3 regions of the Paenibacillus polygoni genome follow, and region 2 is predicted to be linked to each of the others. Evidence: a T-box and tRNA genes for the amino acid it is inferred to sense, from the RefSeq annotation. Region 2 holds a T-box; the other regions hold tRNA genes.

Region 1 (5,695 bases), 1.4 Mb from region 2:
TGTTCATATTGCTCGCCTTGGAGGAATCAGTCCTCTTATGATTGCAGAGGAAAAAGGGTGGATTGATGAGGCCTTCGCAGAGAAAGGCGCCAAAGTAGAGTGGAGTAACTTTACGAGCGGTCCTCCTATACTAGAAGCCATTGTATCTAATCGGATAGACCTCTCTTCCATGGGTGACGGAGCTGTGATCACAGGCTTGTCCAATCAGATACCTTTTGAAATTATCGGACTGTTAGGTGATGGAAAGGATCTAAATACGGTGATTGTTCCTGTAAATAGCACCATCTCCTCTGTTGCTGATTTGAAAGGAAAAACGATTGGTGTTGCCAAAGGGACGACAAGTCACGTGTACTTAATCAAAATTTTGCAGTCCATCGGTCTATCCCAGGATGACGTTAAACAGATCAATCTGCAAGCAGATGATGCTTTAGCTGCTTTTGAGACAGGACAACTGGATGCCTGGATAACCCTTGACCCTTATGTAACCTTAAGTGTGGAGCAAAAAAAGGCGAAAATCATTGAAGTCGAGGGGGAATTCCTTGCTCCCTTATCCATGATCGCTAGAACTGGTTTTGTTAAGGAACATCCAGAACTCGTTACAGAATATTTAAAAGTGTACCAAAAGACACTCGACTGGCAACGCGATAACCTTGACGAAGCAGCTGCTCTTTATGAAAAACATTCTAAAATGCCTGCTTCTGTCATCAAAACGGTACTGGAGCGAAGTGCCAATCAGCTCTCTGCCTATACATCTCAGGCTATAGAAGCCCATGAAGCATCCTCGGAAATACTGCTAAACAATAAATTCTTAAAAAAGAAGCCTGACTTTACAAAAGCAATTAACAATACGTTTGTTGAAGAACTGAATTAAATGAACTGCTACCCCCCATTGCTTTTAGTCCGAATGACTAGAGTATAAAAGACACAAGAGTACTTACAGTTACTGTGCCTCTCTATCTGGTCTTTAACACAAGTAGACAGGCATGAAATCTGAAATTTGTATACTATTTTTTTTATTCTATCATTGGCAGGCCTCATACCCCTCGTACACTTAGTTTTGTTATATCCGCCCTTATTGTAAGAAAACCATTATAGCGGGAGTCCGCATATCCAAGGAGGAGTTTATTCATGAATAATGTTATTCATAACCAAGTAGTTCAGCTAGAAATTGTACCGGTAGCCGGAAGAATTGGAGCGGAAGTGAGAGGTATCGATTTATCGGAGGATCTCTTTCCTGCGGTCATTCAGTCCATACAAGAAGCTTTGCTCAAGTACAAAGTTCTCTTCTTTAGGGATCAACATCAACTAGATGATGAGGGGCAAGAGCGATTTGCCAAACTTTTAGGAGAACTGTATGCACATCCCACTGTGCCCGTTAAAGATGGTACCCAAGCTGTACTTGAACTGGATTCTGCCCACGGAGGCCGTGCTAATGCTTGGCACACCGATGTTACCTTTGTTGAAGCTTATCCTAAAGCATCCATTCTGCGCTCCGTGGTAATTCCTCCTGCTGGAGGAGATACCGTATGGGCCAACACCGCAGCGGCATACGAAGATCTATCTCCTGAATTAAAAGAGCTCTCCGGCAGCCTTCGCGCAATCCACTCCAATGCTTTTGATTATGCGGCATCTGCCCAACAAGAAGCTGCAAGAGAGCAGACGCAGCGAAAAAACAACGCCTTTGTCTCGACGGTATATCAAACCGAGCATCCGGTAGTAAGAGTCCATCCCGAAACAGGAGAACGTCACTTGCTATTAGGACAATTTGTAAGAAGGATATCGGGGCTCAGAACGGCAGATTCAGATCGAATCATCGATATTTTACAAGAGCATGTTACCAGACTTGAAAATACAGTTCGCTGGCGCTGGGCCGTAGGTGATGTGGTGGTTTGGGATAACCGAGCAACACAGCATTATGCAATTAATGACTATGGCGATGAGCACCGTGTAGTACGGCGTGTTACCATCGCTGGCGATATTCCGATTGGTATCGATGGTCGTAGAAGTATAACGCTTCAACCAAAAAAAGAACAGGCCGATTAATACACCTGCCTGCTCTATACTCCATATAATAATATTAAAAAACCCCTTCGCTTTCGCGAAGGGGTTTACTGTGAAGCGGGTGATGGGAATCGAACCCACGCTATCAGCTTGGAAGGCTGAAGTTCTACCATTGAACTACACCCGCGTATAAATATCGGGATGACACGATTTGAACATGCGACCCCCTGGTCCCAAACCAGGTGCTCTACCAAGCTGAGCTACATCCCGTTATTTAAATGGCGCGCCCTGAGAGATTCGAACTCCCGGCCTTTTGATTCGTAGTCAAACGCTCTATCCAGCTGAGCTAAGGGCGCAAATATGGAGCGGACGACGGGAATCGAACCCGCGACCCTCGCCTTGGCAAGGCGATGCTCTACCGCTGAGCCACGTCCGCGAAATATATGGTGCGGTCGAGAGGACTCGAACCTCCACGGGGGTTAGCCCACACGGACCTGAACCGTGCGCGTCTGCCAATTCCGCCACGACCGCATATATATAAAAGTGAGCCATGAAGGGCTCGAACCTTCGACACCCTGATTAAAAGTCAGGTGCTCTACCAACTGAGCTAATGGCTCGTACTAAAAATGGCTGGGGATATAGGATTTGAACCTATGCATGACGGAGTCAAAGTCCGTTGCCTTACCGCTTGGCTAATCCCCAACAGTGATAAGGTTTAAAAATGGGGCGATCGATGGGACTTGAACCCACGAATGCCGGAGCCACAGACCGGTGCGTTAACCCCTTCGCCACGACCGCCATAACAAAATACTTTAAAAATAAATCTGGTGGAGGATGATGGATTCGAACCACCGAACCCGTAAGGGAGCAGATTTACAGTCTGATGCGTTTGGCCACTTCGCTAATCCTCCATAATGAAACTGGTGCCGGCGAGAGGACTTGAACCCCCAACCTACTGATTACAAGTCAGTTGCTCTACCAGTTGAGCTACACCGGCTAATTGATTACGATATACCATACTCCATTTTACTGAAGTTAAGATAAAAGTGGCGGAACTGACGGGATTCGAACCCGCGATCTCCTGCGTGACAGGCAGGCATGTTAGGCCTCTACACCACAGTTCCAGGTATTACAATTGCGGGGGCAGGATTTGAACCTGCGACCTTCGGGTTATGAGCCCGACGAGCTACCGAGCTGCTCCACCCCGCGATAGTTATATGGTGGAGATTGAGGGGATCGAACCCCCGACCCTCTGCTTGTAAGGCAGATGCTCTCCCAGCTGAGCTAAATCTCCATATAAAGTGACCCGTAGGGGATTCGAACCCCTGTTACCTCCGTGAAAGGGAGGTGTCTTAACCCCTTGACCAACGGGCCTTACTGTATTAAATATTCCAAAAAGTTCGCAACGGAGAAAGAGGGATTCGAACCCTCGAGACGCTTGTGACGCCTACACGATTTCCAATCGTGCTCCTTCGGCCAGCTCGGACACTTCTCCAAAAGTGGCTCCCCGAACAGGGCTCGAACCTGTGACAACTCGATTAACAGTCGAGTGCTCTACCAACTGAGCTATCAGGGAATAGTGGTGGAGCCAAGCGGGATCGAACCGCTGACCTCCTGCGTGCAAGGCAGGCGCTCTCCCAGCTGAGCTATGGCCCCATAATGGGATTATGAGATTAAATGGTGGGCCCTAGTGGACTCGAACCACCGACCTCACCCTTATCAGGGGTGCGCTCTAACCAGCTGAGCTAAGGGCCCTCATCGTTAATTAAACGATTAGGCGAAAAAATAACCCAAAAGGGTATTTGCTTGGCGGCGTCCTACTCTCCCAGGACCCTGCGGTCCAAGTACCATCGGCGCTGGAGGGCTTAACGGTCGTGTTCGGGATGGGTACGTGTGGAACCCCTCCGCTATCGCCACCAAACGAGCATTTGTGAAACAAATGCGATCCGCGTTGGTTTTGGTACATCACTAAATAGTGTGTATAAAACCAATAGCGTTTTTCAGGATTTGCTCCCTGAAAACTAGATACGAAACAATCTTTGCAATTTATATAGCTTATGCTTCCGAAGTAGCTTTACTTCAGAAAGCTTGTAGGATAAGCCCTCGACCGATTAGTACTGGTCAGCTCCATGCATTGCTGCACTTCCACCCCCAGCCTATCTACCTCGTCGTCTTCAAGGGGTCTTACTAGTTGGGAAATCTCATCTTGAGGTGGGCTTCGCGCTTAGATGCTTTCAGCGCTTATCCCTTCCATACATAGCTACCCAGCGATGCTCCTGGCGGAACAACTGGTACACCAGCGGTATGTCCATCCCGGTCCTCTCGTACTAAGGACAGCTCCTCTCAAATTTCCTACGCCCACGACAGATAGGGACCGAACTGTCTCACGACGTTCTGAACCCAGCTCGCGTACCGCTTTAATGGGCGAACAGCCCAACCCTTGGGACCTACTTCAGCCCCAGGATGCGATGAGCCGACATCGAGGTGCCAAACCTCCCCGTCGATGTGGACTCTTGGGGGAGATAAGCCTGTTATCCCCAGGGTAGCTTTTATCCGTTGAGCGATGGCCCTTCCATGCGGTACCACCGGATCACTAAGCCCGACTTTCGTCCCTGCTCGACTTGTAGGTCTCGCAGTCAAGCTCCCTTGTGCCTTTACACTCTGCGAATGATTTCCAACCATTCTGAGGGAACCTTTGGGCGCCTCCGTTACTCTTTAGGAGGCGACCGCCCCAGTCAAACTGCCCACCTGACACTGTCCTCGCACCGGATCACGGTACCAAGTTAGAACCTAGATACGATCAGGGTGGTATCCCAACGTTGCCTCCACACAAGCTGGCGCTCATGCTTCCTAGGCTCCCACCTATCCTGTACAGATCGTACCCAAATCCAATATCAAGCTGCAGTAAAGCTCCATGGGGTCTTTCCGTCTTGTCGCGGGTAACCTGCATCTTCACAGGTATTAAAATTTCACCGGATCTCTCGTTGAGACAGCGCCCAAGTCGTTACGCCATTCGTGCGGGTCAGAATTTACCTGACAAGGAATTTCGCTACCTTAGGACCGTTATAGTTACGGCCGCCGTTTACTGGGGCTTCGGTTCATAGCTTCGGATGACTCCTAACCACTCCCCTTAACCTTCCAGCACCGGGCAGGCGTCAGCCCGTATACTTCGCCTTGCGGCTTCGCACAGACCTGTGTTTTTGCTAAACAGTCGCTTGGGCCTTTTCACTGCGGCCCCCTCGTGCTATTCACACTACCGGGGCACCCCTTCTCCCGAAGTTACGGGGTCATTTTGCCGAGTTCCTTAACGAGAGTTCTTCCGCGCGCCTTAGAATTCTCTTCTCACCTACCTGTGTCGGTTTACGGTACGGGCACCTTCATCTGGCTAGAGGCTTTTCTTGGCAGTCTGAGATCATGACCTTCGCTACTGTAATTTTCACTCCCCATCACAGCCCAGCCTTACGATGTGCGGATTTGCCTACACATCAGCCTCACTGCTTGGACAGACATCCATCAGTCTGCGTCACTACCCTACTGCGTCCCCCCATCGCTCGTAACGATTTACGGTGGTACAGGAATTTCGACCTGTTGTCCTTCGACTACGCCTTTCGGCCTCGCCTTAGGTCCCGACTTACCCTGAGCGGACGAGCCTTCCTCAGGAACCCTTAGGTTTTCGGCGGATCAGATTCTCACT
Region 2 (5,695 bases):
AGACGCTGGGGTAGAGAAGGTGTATTTGGGGAGACCCTGGAGACCTTATGCGAAGGTTACCTGGGTCCGAACAAATATGGATGCGTCCGTTCATCCTTCAGGTTGGCATAATTGGGGGGATCTGGAGAAAGAAAAAACATCCAGATATTCAGAATATGGATCTTATGGGCTCGGCGCAAATGACATGGAGCGGGTGACCTGGGCGCAGCTCATAAGCAAGGAAGAAGCAAGCAAACTCACACCTGATATTGTCTTGGGAGGCCTAGATCAGTGGCAGCCAGCAAAGCGTTCCGCAAGGGTGTAGGAGGGGAGGCGAATGGATAATCTCGCGATGCGGCTAGTGACACAGTGGATCAAGAACTATCCGATGTTGATTCATTGTACCTGGGTTTCTGATCGTTGGCACTACGAACAAGGTTGCTTGTTGAAAGGAATCCATGATGTTTACATGCATACGGGAGAGAACGACCTGTTGGAATATATACGGACGAATATGGACCGTTATGTAGAGAATGATGGGAATATCCGTACTTACCGGGAGCAGGATTACAATTTGGATCAAATCAATAATGGGAAGATGCTGCTTCAGCTTTATCGGTACACTGGAAAAGAAAAATATGCGTTGGCTGCAAAAAAGCTAATCGCACAAATGAACAATCAGCCGCGTACAAAATCCGGTGGATTCTGGCATAAAAAAATCTATCCTCACCAGATGTGGCTTGATGGTCATTACATGGCGATGCCCTTTCTAGCCGAGTACGGAATTATGTTTGGAGAGGGACATTATATTGATGAAGCAGTACGGCAATTACTGCTTATGGAGGACAAAGCACGTGATTCACAGACCGGACTTTTATATCATGGATGGGATGAGAGTCGAGGTCAGAGGTGGTCAAACCCTGTTACTGGGCAATCTCCGCAGATTTGGGGGAGGGGGATGGGCTGGTTTGCTATGGCTCTTGTGGATACATTGCCTTTTCTTGAGGGACATGTAGGACGAGAAAAGGTAGCGGCTATGCTTCAACGTTGTTCCGAGGCAGTTCTTAACGTACAAGATACTCAGACTGGTTTATGGTATCAAGTCATGAATCATGGCACTCGGCAAGGGAATTTCCTGGAGGCTTCAGCCTCTTCTATGTTCACCTATACTTTAAAGAAAGGAAATACACTTGGAATACTAGGTCCGGAGATGGCTGAGGCTGCTAAGCGTGCTTATCAGGGAATTATAAATAACTTCTTGTACAAGGACCGTGAGGGTATGCTTTCTGTTAAACAGAACTGCAAAGTGGCAGGTCTTGGAGGAAATCCTTATCGGGATGGATCGTATACCTATTATGTTTCAGAGCCTATTGTAGAAGATGATCTTAAATCGCTGGGGGCTTGCATCATGGCTCTTAGTGCGGTTGAATATCTGTAGGTCGTGCACCGTGGGAAGAATTAGGTTTTTGTGAAAATAAAAGACAGGATCATGGAGTTTACCTGAGGTAAAGTTCCAGTGATCCTGTCTTCTTTTATATCCAAGTGTGAAGGAAAATGAAATTCCTTAATGATTCAGTACCTGATCTTTATTTTTGTGAAAGGCAATGGTTACAGAAGTAAGCAATAGGATTACTCCCGTAAATAAGAATCCTCCGATAATACTGAGAGACAGCCATCCTAATACGGAAGAACCGGCGACTACACCTAGAGAGAAGAAGGCGTAAAAGTAACCGTAAGCTTTGCCTCGCAGTTCCGCTGTGGTAGCTCTAATGAGCATGGTATTAATAGATGGGAACAAGAGTGCAAAACCGATTCCGTATAGACCAAGTACGATGTAAAGGGCGAGTGTCGTTGTTGATTGGCTGATCAGCATTTGACTAATTCCAAGCAGACCCATTCCAATTGCCATCGTTACCGATGGAGCAACACGATCGAAAATACGATTCGTAGGAAGGACAAACATGAGAACAGCAATAATCCCGAACGTACTAAGCAGCGTGCCGCTTAATCTCGAATCATATCCAAGCGTTTGAACATGCAGGGGTAGTAAATAAGCAATTACGCCTTGAGAGAACATTAAGAAAAATGCTCCGCAATAGGCTTTAATCACCCCTATATTAAAGAACGATCCAGCGGATGTGTGGACGTTAACCTCTTTTTCTGTCTTAGACACTTTATATTTACGAAGAAAGATAGCAGATAATACGGCTAGAATGAGTCCCAATACGGCTATACAAGTAAAAACGAAAGGGACTGAGGTTTTACTTGCCATAATTCCGCTGAAAGCAGGTCCGATAATCGCAGCTAGCCCTACAAAGGTGCCGGTGAATGCAACTTTTTTACCTTGTTCATTATTGATCGTTGTATTTGCAGAGAAGGTGAACGCAGCAGGAACAATGAGTCCAGCCACAAAACCATGAAAAATACGTACAATGATCAGAAACGCAGGTGATTCGACAAAATAATATAGCAGCAATGTACAGCTTGTTAATACTAATCCGGCCATCAGTAACTTAAAAGGTCCGATCTTATCGGTCAGAATACCTGATAAGACATTGCCCGCTGTATTGGTTAATGAATATAGTCCTACCACAAAGCCTACAATAAATGTGCTTGCCCCAACGGAAGCTGCAAATGTGCTCATAACGGGCAGTTGTGCAAATAAATCGATAAAAGAGAAGAACACAATACTATATACAATCAGGGCAGGATTAAAAGGTTTCATCTTGTATTTAGTTACAGCTTTCTTCAGCTTAAAATCAAATACAAAATTGCCAAATGGAATAAAGGCGACAATGAATGCTGCAGCTGACCACCATAAGCTCCAATTGACCCGAATAGCAGCATAAAGGATCGCAAGAGCATATAGGCAGAAGACAGCACCGTGAATACTACCCATGACCGAAACTGCTGCATCGATGCCGAGGGCATACTTCATTGGCATGGCGATACATAACAAGAATAAAAATGAAAAACCATCTAATAGGCCTGTAATACGCAGAAAATTAATTGGATGTGTACGCAATTCTTTTGCTCCTAATGAAATTTTTGAACATATAAATTCATTCTAACATTCTCATGGACGATAAAAAATGGGATGACAAAGTAAATTATAACGTTATTGTGAAAATTATCGATTTACACCCTAACCTCAATGGTTGACATCAAAAAATTATTTCTCTATACTGTCAATAATCTTATATATGATATACGTTGAAAGAGCCCAGTAGCAGCTTAGTCCCTGTTCTAGAAAGCCGGGGGTTGATGGAACCCGGTACACACTAAGATCGCGAATTACACTCTGGAGTATCTCGGGTAATGCCGAGCGGAAGTGGCGAACGATACCTCGTGATAAAAGCGGCATAAATGGCACATATGATGTGTGGCGTTCATTTATGCAATCTGGGTGGTACCACGGTTGTTCAATCGTCCCTATGTCTACAATAGACATAGGGACGATTTTTTTTATATTTGCCGTGCTGGTCTATCTCTAATTATAAGAAAACTTACGAACCTAAAGGAGTGTTATCACTGTGAATATTATTGATGAACTGGAATGGCGGGACGCCATTAATCAACAAACGGATGCGGAAGGTCTTAGGGAATTAACGAGCCAAAAGTCAATATCTCTGTACTGCGGTGTAGATCCAACCGGCGATAGTATGCATATTGGTCACTTGATTCCCTTCATGGTACTCAAACGATTCCAACTAGCCGGGCATCGTCCGGTGATTCTGATCGGCGGGGCTACGGGAACCATTGGAGATCCAAGTGGGCGTCAATCAGAACGTTCACTGCAAACACTCGAAGAAGTACAAGCGAACGTGGATGCACTCACGAACCAAATGAAAAAACTGTTTATTACAGAAGGCGATAACCAAATTCGCATGGTTAATAACTATGACTGGACCCATAAGATTAATGTCATTGAATTCTTGCGCGACTATGGTAAAAACTTTAGCCTCAATTCCATGCTTGCTAAGGATGTGGTAGCAAGCAGACTCGAAAGTGGTATTTCCTTTACCGAGTTTTCTTACCAAATTCTGCAGTCTCTGGACTTCTTGCATTTGTACCAGAACGAAGATGTTCAGCTGCAAATCGGCGGTTCTGATCAGTGGGGTAACATTACAAGCGGTCTAGATCTGATCCGGAAAAAAGAAGGAGCAGAAGCAAAAGCATTCGGTCTGACAATTCCGCTGATGCTGAAAGCAGATGGAACGAAATTCGGTAAATCAGCGGGTGGTTCGATCTGGCTCGATCCGAAGAAAACAACTCCATTTGAGTTCTACCAATTCTGGGCTAACACGGATGATCGCGATGTTGTGAAATATTTGAAGTACTTTACCTTCCTCTCCAAAGAAGAAATTGACGGGCTGGCTGAAAAAGTAGAGACAGAACCGCATAAGCGGGAAGCTCAGAAGAAGCTTGCTGAAGAAATGACAAGATTTGTACATGGCGAAGAAATGCTTGAGCAAGCGCTTCGTATTACAGCAGCACTCTTCAGCGGCGATATTAAATCCCTTACGGCAGATGAAATTGAGCAAGGGTTTAAAGAAATGCCAACCTTTGAAGCAACGAATGAATCGAAAAATATTGTAGACTGGCTTGTTGATCTAGGAATCGAGCCATCTAAGCGTCAAGCACGCGAAGATATTACAAAAGGTGCAATTTCGATGAATGGTGAGCGAGTTACGGATGTAAACTTTGAAGTGACAGCAAGTGAGGCCATTGGCGGTCGATTTATCATTATTCGTAAAGGTAAGAAAAACTACAGCTTGGTGAAAATGTCCTAGTAGACAGTGAAACCACAGCAGGGCTGCAGTATTTCTGCACTAGGTAACTAAGTTCATTATCATTACAATCATAAACTGCGGGACACTAATACGTGTTCCGCGGTTTTATAACATCTAACATCTAACTAGGTAGATCTGCCCGTTCAATGTAAGATCTAGGTAAGAAAATAATAGATTTATATTGCAAAATTAAATTTCATATGTTAATATAGACACATTGATTGATTTTTACATGAAAAAGTCATGGGTTCTTAGCTCAGTTGGTAGAGCAGTTGACTCTTAATCAATTGGTCGAGGGTTCGAGTCCCTCAGAACCCATCCTAGCTAAAGATGGCCGAGTATTCGCCATCTCAGGACTGTAGATATACTAGTTTAAATTACTAGTCTATCTGCAGTCTTTTTTTATTTTTATATGTATTAGTGCTCATATTATATTTTCGAACATTCCTTATTTCCTTCTGATGACTAGGTAATAAGGTGAAGGATCTAGCTGAATTTAGGGTAAAGGAGATAGAGAACGAATTTATCTGCTTTACAATAAATACGGATAGGTGGTGTTTTGTCATGACAGTCATTCATGGAAATCAATTTATGGAACTTACCTTCCTTGAGAAACATATTTTAGACACTGTTGATTTTTATGCTGAGCATACAGAAGATGAAATTAACGGAGGTTATTTTAACACGTATTTGGATGATGCAGCGGTACCTGATGCTGAGATTAGATCGCTTGTTGGAACAGCTCGTTTGATTTACATTTATAGCTCTGCGGCTATTTTAACGGGTTCGAATAAATACCGTGATTTGGCGAAGCGTGGTTTAAACTACTTAGAAGAAATACACCGTGATAAAGAATATGGCGGATATTATTGGAAAGTGAAAGGGCACAGAGTAGAGGATAACAGGAAAATGGCATATGGACA
Region 3 (5,695 bases), 940 kb from region 2:
CCTCTCCCATTCCTGCAGCGCCATATTCCTGCCCACGCATTAGATACATCAGCAGCATTGCAATCGCATAATATCCCATGGCTGTAGCCGATTTAGAATCAGTTAGAGGTACTTCCTTCAGGCTAGTATCCGAATTCACTTGATCCATTTGCGAATTGCCTGACATGGTGGCGACTACCCCTACGGTATTCAGCCCATTAATCAGACTATCCACGACATTCCGTACCACCGTTGTATCAACACCGGAAGATTTGGCCAGATATACTTCCACTGTTTTACTTGATCCATCGGCTTCCCCTTGGCTTGAGAATCCTTCAGGAATATAGATAAACGCATCTGCCTCTTCCTTATTTAGAAACTCTCGTCCCTCATCAAGAGAAAATACGGGATCGAACTCCGCCAGTGAGCTAATATCTTCCGCACCGGTCATAGAGCTAATGAACATTTCTCCAAGTGGACCAGAATCTTCATTGCTATAAATGACCCTTACTTTTTCCAAAGAGGTAACATTAAATTGGTCTTTAAACGCAGTACCTAATATTAAAATAATTAACAAAAAACTGAGTAATCTAATGAAAATCGGTTTAGGGTCAATCAAGATCCGTTTTGCCGAATAAAAAATTTGAGTGAGTATATTCATCGTTTCATCACCGTCCCGGATTAGTCTCTCAGTTTTTTACCAGTCAACTGCAAGAATACCGTCTCCAGATTCGGTTTTTCCAGTGTCATGGACTTAATTTTAAATTCTTTTCGGATCAGATTTTCCATTATCCCCGTAAGAAACCGTTCCTCTTTTTCCAAGTGAATATCGAGCACTCCATTTATGTTGTTGCAGGCGGTGACACCTTCCAATTCTTTAATCAATGAAATGGCTGCGTCCGTATTCGATGCAAGCTCTAGACTTAAGCGAGTTCCCGTTGAAATGGAATCAATCAGCTCATCTATACTTCCGAGTGCAATCACTTTTCCAAAATCCATAATAGCGACTCGCTCGCAGATGGCCTCGATCTCTTCCATGTAATGTGTAGTATAGATGATGGTCATCCCATTTTGATTCATAATTTTAATCGATTCCAAAATATTATTCCTTGATTGGGGATCTACTCCAACCGTAGGTTCATCCATAAAAAGAATACGCGGCTTATGTACAATCGCACAAGCGATGTTCAGACGTCTTTTCATACCACCCGAAAATGTCTTTGCTATACCTTTTCTTCTGTCCCATAATCCAGTAAACTCAAGTGCTTCCTGTACGGATGTATGCAGCTCTTTGCCTCGAAGACCATATAACTTCCCCCAATATGTTACATTATCAATGGCGCTTAAGGTTTCGAAAAAAGCTAAGTCCTGCGGTACATAGCCAACCGACTGTTTAATTTCTTTTGCATGCTTGGAAAAATCCTTACCAAACATTTTCACTGTTCCATTGTTTATTTTTAACAAGCCCAGCAATGTGTTCATCGTTGTTGATTTGCCTGCGCCGTTGGGTCCGAGCAGTCCAAATATCTCACCTTCCTGGATACTGAGATTAACCCCGTCTACAGCTGTGTAATCTTTGTATCTTTTGACCAGACCCGTTACTTCTATGATCATCTTCATTCCTCCTCAAACATTTGATTATGTGATTAGATATCTGTAGCGATAAACAACAAGCGCGAGTGCCTCATGAATCATTGATGGGGACACTCGCGCACTTACGATTTCCATATGAATTTTTTAAATCCATCATAAGAAATCTAAAAAATTCCGTTTTCGTCTTATATTATGTGGCTATCCTTAAAATCCTTTTTGAATAATTGTTCATGCTGTTGCATTATAACACAAGAATATACAGTAAATAGTACTCAATGTTGATTCACACAAAAAACCTAATCCCCGCACTGTAATACGAAGAAAAGGTGACTTAGTTCCACATGATTTGATACCGTTGCCCGGTAAGAATATATCAAAATCACAATTAAATTTTTCTGAAATTTGATGTATTCAATTTTTTTAAACACCTATTTATCCCACATTTTAATCATTTCTACAATGTCATTAAATGTATTCTCAGCCTCTAAAGTAGAATGTAACTCAATAGCTAAAATTCTAATATTCATCCTAATCGTACACGTCCTTCTGTTTACGGGTACTGTCCATATATTTTCCACTAAAAAAGAAGTCTTTTACTTACGCCCTTTATTCGCTATGTTGCCTCACTCGCTCGGACAGAAATCTGTAATGTTCTATTCTTGTTAGATTTAGATTTATCGCAGTACACTAGGATATATTTCTTGGGTTATAAATAAATAGTAAGGTGTAAGATAATAAATCTTTACATCCGTACTAGTTTAAAATATTTGCTATTTTAAACTTATAGAGAGGTGTATTTGGTGGATATGTTCGAAGTATGTAAGTATGTTTATTATTATCTATTGTGAAATATTCATATAGTGTGTTTTTCATGTCATCGTATAAAAAGAACCCCAAGCCTATTAAATCCATTCTGAGGCTTGGGGTTTAAGGAATAGGGAAGAGTAAAAAAATGACTTATTGTACTATACGATCACTTTAAATAGAAGTCGATTTTCACTTCACTGTACTTTTTTAATTTCGAATACCATGGTTTACTTCTATCTTGACGCTGTATGTAAGAAGTAATTCAGTAAAAACAGGTCTATGTTCATTTGGATCTTCCATAGCAGTCACTTCTTCAATGAATTTATCTATTTCAGCTTCCTCGCTTTTAGGTGTGTATCGATATCTAGCCTGGAAAAGGAAAACCCGAGTAGATCATTACTTACGCTTCTGTAAAATCAGATAAATCAGGACTACTAGTAAAATGAACTACATTCTATTGATAGACATCAACTAACATCCGAGTGCAGTTCATAGCGGGTAATTTTTGTTTTGCGCGTGTCACACACTCATCTGACTAAATCCATAATAAAAACCCCTACGCTTTCGCAAAGAGGTTTATTCATGAAGCGGGTGATGGGAATCGAACCCACGCTATCAGCTTGGAAGGCTGAAGTTCTACCATTGAACTACACCCGCGTATAAATATCGGGATGACACGATTTGAACATGCGACCCCCTGGTCCCAAACCAGGTGCTCTACCAAGCTGAGCTACATCCCGATTTATAAATGCCGGTGAAGGGACTCGAACCCCCACGGTTTCCCTCACGATTTTGAGTCGCGCGCGTCTGCCAATTCCGCCACACCGGCTTGTTAAAAAAAATGGCGCGCCCTGAGAGATTCGAACTCCCGGCCTTTTGATTCGTAGTCAAACGCTCTATCCAGCTGAGCTAAGGGCGCAAAAAATATAAAAGCAGACAACGGAAATCAGCGGCTCTTGCCTTGGCAAGGCAAAAGTCTACCGCTGACCCATGTCCGCAATGAAAGGATGCGCGTGAAGGGACTCGAACCCCCACGTCAAAGACGCTAGATCCTAAGTCTAGTGCGTCTGCCAATTCCGCCACACGCGCATATATCATGGTGAGCCATGAAGGACTCGAACCTTCGACACCCTGATTAAAAGTCAGGTGCTCTACCAACTGAGCTAATGGCTCGTACTAAAAAATGGCTGGGGATATAGGATTTGAACCTATGCATGACGGAGTCAAAGTCCGTTGCCTTACCGCTTGGCTAATCCCCAACAGCGATAAGTTGTACAAGGGCGATCGATGGGACTTGAACCCACGAATGCCGGAGCCACAATCCGGTGCGTTAACCCCTTCGCCACGACCGCCATATATCATTATTCTATACAATTAGAAAATTGGCAGGGGCAGCAGGAATTGAACCCACACCAACGGTTTTGGAGACCGTTGTTCTACCTTTAAACTATGCCCCTAAAAACTGGTGGAGGATGATGGATTCGAACCACCGAACCCGTAAGGGAGCAGATTTACAGTCTGATGCGTTTGGCCACTTCGCTAATCCTCCATATGAAACTGGTGCCGGCGAGAGGACTTGAACCCCCAACCTACTGATTACAAGTCAGTTGCTCTACCAGTTGAGCTACACCGGCTAATTAATACGATTATACCATACACCCCATATTGGGAGCTAGAATAAATTTGATGAATTCACAGGATTTCGTCCTGCTTCAATTGTATGGTGGAGATTGAGGGGATCGAACCCCCGACCCTCTGCTTGTAAGGCAGATGCTCTCCCAGCTGAGCTAAATCTCCATATCAAATGACCCGTAGGGGATTCGAACCCCTGTTACCTCCGTGAAAGGGAGGTGTCTTAACCCCTTGACCAACGGGCCGCTGGCTCCCCGAACAGGACTCGAACCTGTGACAACTCGATTAACAGTCGAGTGCTCTACCAACTGAGCTATCAGGGAATAGTGGTGGAGCCAAGCGGGATCGAACCGCTGACCTCCTGCTTGCAAGGCAGGCGCTCTCCCAGCTGAGCTATGGCCCCTCATCGTTAAAATAAATGATTCAGTAAAAATATAACCTAAAAGGTTAACTGCTTGGCGGCGTCCTACTCTCCCAGGACCCTGCGGTCCAAGTACCATTGGCGCTGGAGGGCTTAACGGTCGTGTTCGGGATGGGTACGTGTGGAACCCCTCCGCTATCGCCACCAAACAATGATTTTTGCGCTGTGATATCTTCAGTGAACACTCACCAGCAAAATATCAGACCTTAGAAAGGACATTCAGCTTAAAATCTGTCAGAAAATCCTTACCGGATTTATAATTTATCATATTTCAAAAACATATTCAACTAGTAATAAAAACCATCGATCAATAAATTAAATATCTTTAATTACTGCATCATATGCACATTGTAAATGTCTCTTTCTTAAGAGGACATAAATAATATATCATATTGAATAGAGCTATTCTAATAGTAAATCACCCCTTTTATTCATGAGAAATAGGGTATCGCACCCTCCAAATCATCACTGTCCTCATTGATCATCTTTCATTTATCATCTCACTTAAAAATAGTCTCATATTTTAATATCAACTTTCAAAAGATAACTATATAGAATGATAAACAATATTTCTAATGTAGAAGTTTTTCGTATAGTGAAACCAAATAATGTAACTACAATCAAATTTATAACGTCTTTCATTATATACATTTACAAATGGAGGCGATAAAAATAAAGAAGAAACTATTCATCTCACTTTTTGTGGTTGTTTTTTCTCTTAGCATAATGGTTGGTTTAGCTTTTGCTAAGGTGAACATTAGGATCGTGGTTAACGGTCAACAAGTTAATTCAGATGTAGCTCCTCAGATCGTCAATAACCGAGTAATGGTGCCTATAAGTATGGTAGCAGAGGCATTAGATGCGAATGTAGGTTGGAACCAAAAGAATCAAACGGTAACTATCAATGACAAATCGATACCTTCTCAGGAAGATATATGGAAACAAGATCTTGATTTCATTGGTAGTGGTTGGGCAAGTCTTAAAAACATTATTGGAACATTTATGATTGGTTACGATGAAAGAGATGATGCATTAATTAAATCAGTATCAGTGGAAGGTTATGATAAGTTACCTATAGGTGGAATGTACCCAGCGATTATGGACTATAAAATTGTTGATGCACAGGAATTAACTCATTCCTTAAAAGTTAGAGTGAAAGTTATTCTATATGAAGATATTTTAAAAGGAGAAATATGGGATTTTGTAATAACTAAACGGAAAATTGAAACTATGAAAAAAGTAGACTTTTTCAACGTCGATGAA

Evidence for each region. A T-box is a leader RNA that pairs with one kind of tRNA and senses whether it is charged. The one in region 2 lies ahead of tyrS (tyrosine--tRNA ligase), so its partner is inferred to be a tRNA-Tyr.
Region 1: it encodes a tRNA-Tyr, which carries the amino acid that the T-box ahead of tyrS (tyrosine--tRNA ligase) is inferred to sense. The anticodon was not compared.
Region 3: it encodes a tRNA-Tyr, which carries the amino acid that the T-box ahead of tyrS (tyrosine--tRNA ligase) is inferred to sense. The anticodon was not compared.

The regions. Positions count from the first base shown of each region.
Region 1 covers NZ_CP127162.1:274,140-279,834, reverse strand. The annotation lists gene QPK24_RS01470 (ABC transporter substrate-binding protein) at 1-871, shown strand, start outside; gene QPK24_RS01465 (TauD/TfdA dioxygenase family protein) at 1,129-2,043, shown strand; tRNA gene QPK24_RS01460 (tRNA-Gly) at 2,118-2,188, opposite strand; tRNA gene QPK24_RS01455 (tRNA-Pro) at 2,198-2,271, opposite strand; tRNA gene QPK24_RS01450 (tRNA-Arg) at 2,281-2,357, opposite strand; tRNA gene QPK24_RS01445 (tRNA-Gly) at 2,363-2,437, opposite strand; tRNA gene QPK24_RS01440 (tRNA-Leu) at 2,446-2,532, opposite strand; tRNA gene QPK24_RS01435 (tRNA-Lys) at 2,546-2,618, opposite strand; tRNA gene QPK24_RS01430 (tRNA-Gln) at 2,629-2,703, opposite strand; tRNA gene QPK24_RS01425 (tRNA-His) at 2,724-2,799, opposite strand; tRNA gene QPK24_RS01420 (tRNA-Tyr) at 2,827-2,912, opposite strand; tRNA gene QPK24_RS01415 (tRNA-Thr) at 2,923-2,998, opposite strand; tRNA gene QPK24_RS01410 (tRNA-Asp) at 3,049-3,125, opposite strand; tRNA gene QPK24_RS01405 (tRNA-Met) at 3,137-3,210, opposite strand; tRNA gene QPK24_RS01400 (tRNA-Val) at 3,220-3,295, opposite strand; tRNA gene QPK24_RS01395 (tRNA-Glu) at 3,304-3,375, opposite strand; tRNA gene QPK24_RS01390 (tRNA-Ser) at 3,408-3,496, opposite strand; tRNA gene QPK24_RS01385 (tRNA-Asn) at 3,502-3,577, opposite strand; tRNA gene QPK24_RS01380 (tRNA-Ala) at 3,582-3,657, opposite strand; tRNA gene QPK24_RS01375 (tRNA-Ile) at 3,680-3,756, opposite strand; rRNA gene rrf (5S ribosomal RNA) at 3,806-3,922, opposite strand; rRNA gene QPK24_RS01365 (23S ribosomal RNA) at 4,093-5,695, opposite strand, start outside.
Region 2 covers NZ_CP127162.1:1,651,189-1,656,883, forward strand. The annotation lists gene QPK24_RS07915 (pectinesterase family protein) at 1-304, shown strand, start outside; gene QPK24_RS07920 (glycoside hydrolase family 88/105 protein) at 317-1,417, shown strand; gene QPK24_RS07925 (MFS transporter) at 1,544-3,004, opposite strand; T-box leader at 3,184-3,416, shown strand; gene tyrS (tyrosine--tRNA ligase) at 3,513-4,772, shown strand; tRNA gene QPK24_RS07935 (tRNA-Lys) at 5,018-5,090, shown strand; gene QPK24_RS07940 (AGE family epimerase/isomerase) at 5,337-5,695, shown strand, end outside.
Region 3 covers NZ_CP127162.1:2,590,188-2,595,882, forward strand. The annotation lists gene QPK24_RS12560 (ABC transporter permease) at 1-640, opposite strand, end outside; gene QPK24_RS12565 (ABC transporter ATP-binding protein) at 661-1,593, opposite strand; tRNA gene QPK24_RS12570 (tRNA-Gly) at 2,966-3,036, opposite strand; tRNA gene QPK24_RS12575 (tRNA-Pro) at 3,046-3,119, opposite strand; tRNA gene QPK24_RS12580 (tRNA-Leu) at 3,129-3,208, opposite strand; tRNA gene QPK24_RS12585 (tRNA-Arg) at 3,222-3,298, opposite strand; tRNA gene QPK24_RS12590 (tRNA-Leu) at 3,388-3,468, opposite strand; tRNA gene QPK24_RS12595 (tRNA-Lys) at 3,477-3,552, opposite strand; tRNA gene QPK24_RS12600 (tRNA-Gln) at 3,564-3,638, opposite strand; tRNA gene QPK24_RS12605 (tRNA-His) at 3,659-3,731, opposite strand; tRNA gene QPK24_RS12610 (tRNA-Trp) at 3,763-3,836, opposite strand; tRNA gene QPK24_RS12615 (tRNA-Tyr) at 3,843-3,928, opposite strand; tRNA gene QPK24_RS12620 (tRNA-Thr) at 3,938-4,013, opposite strand; tRNA gene QPK24_RS12625 (tRNA-Val) at 4,101-4,176, opposite strand; tRNA gene QPK24_RS12630 (tRNA-Glu) at 4,185-4,256, opposite strand; tRNA gene QPK24_RS12635 (tRNA-Asn) at 4,259-4,334, opposite strand; tRNA gene QPK24_RS12640 (tRNA-Ala) at 4,339-4,414, opposite strand; rRNA gene rrf (5S ribosomal RNA) at 4,465-4,581, opposite strand; gene QPK24_RS12650 (copper amine oxidase N-terminal domain-containing protein) at 5,198-5,695, shown strand, end outside.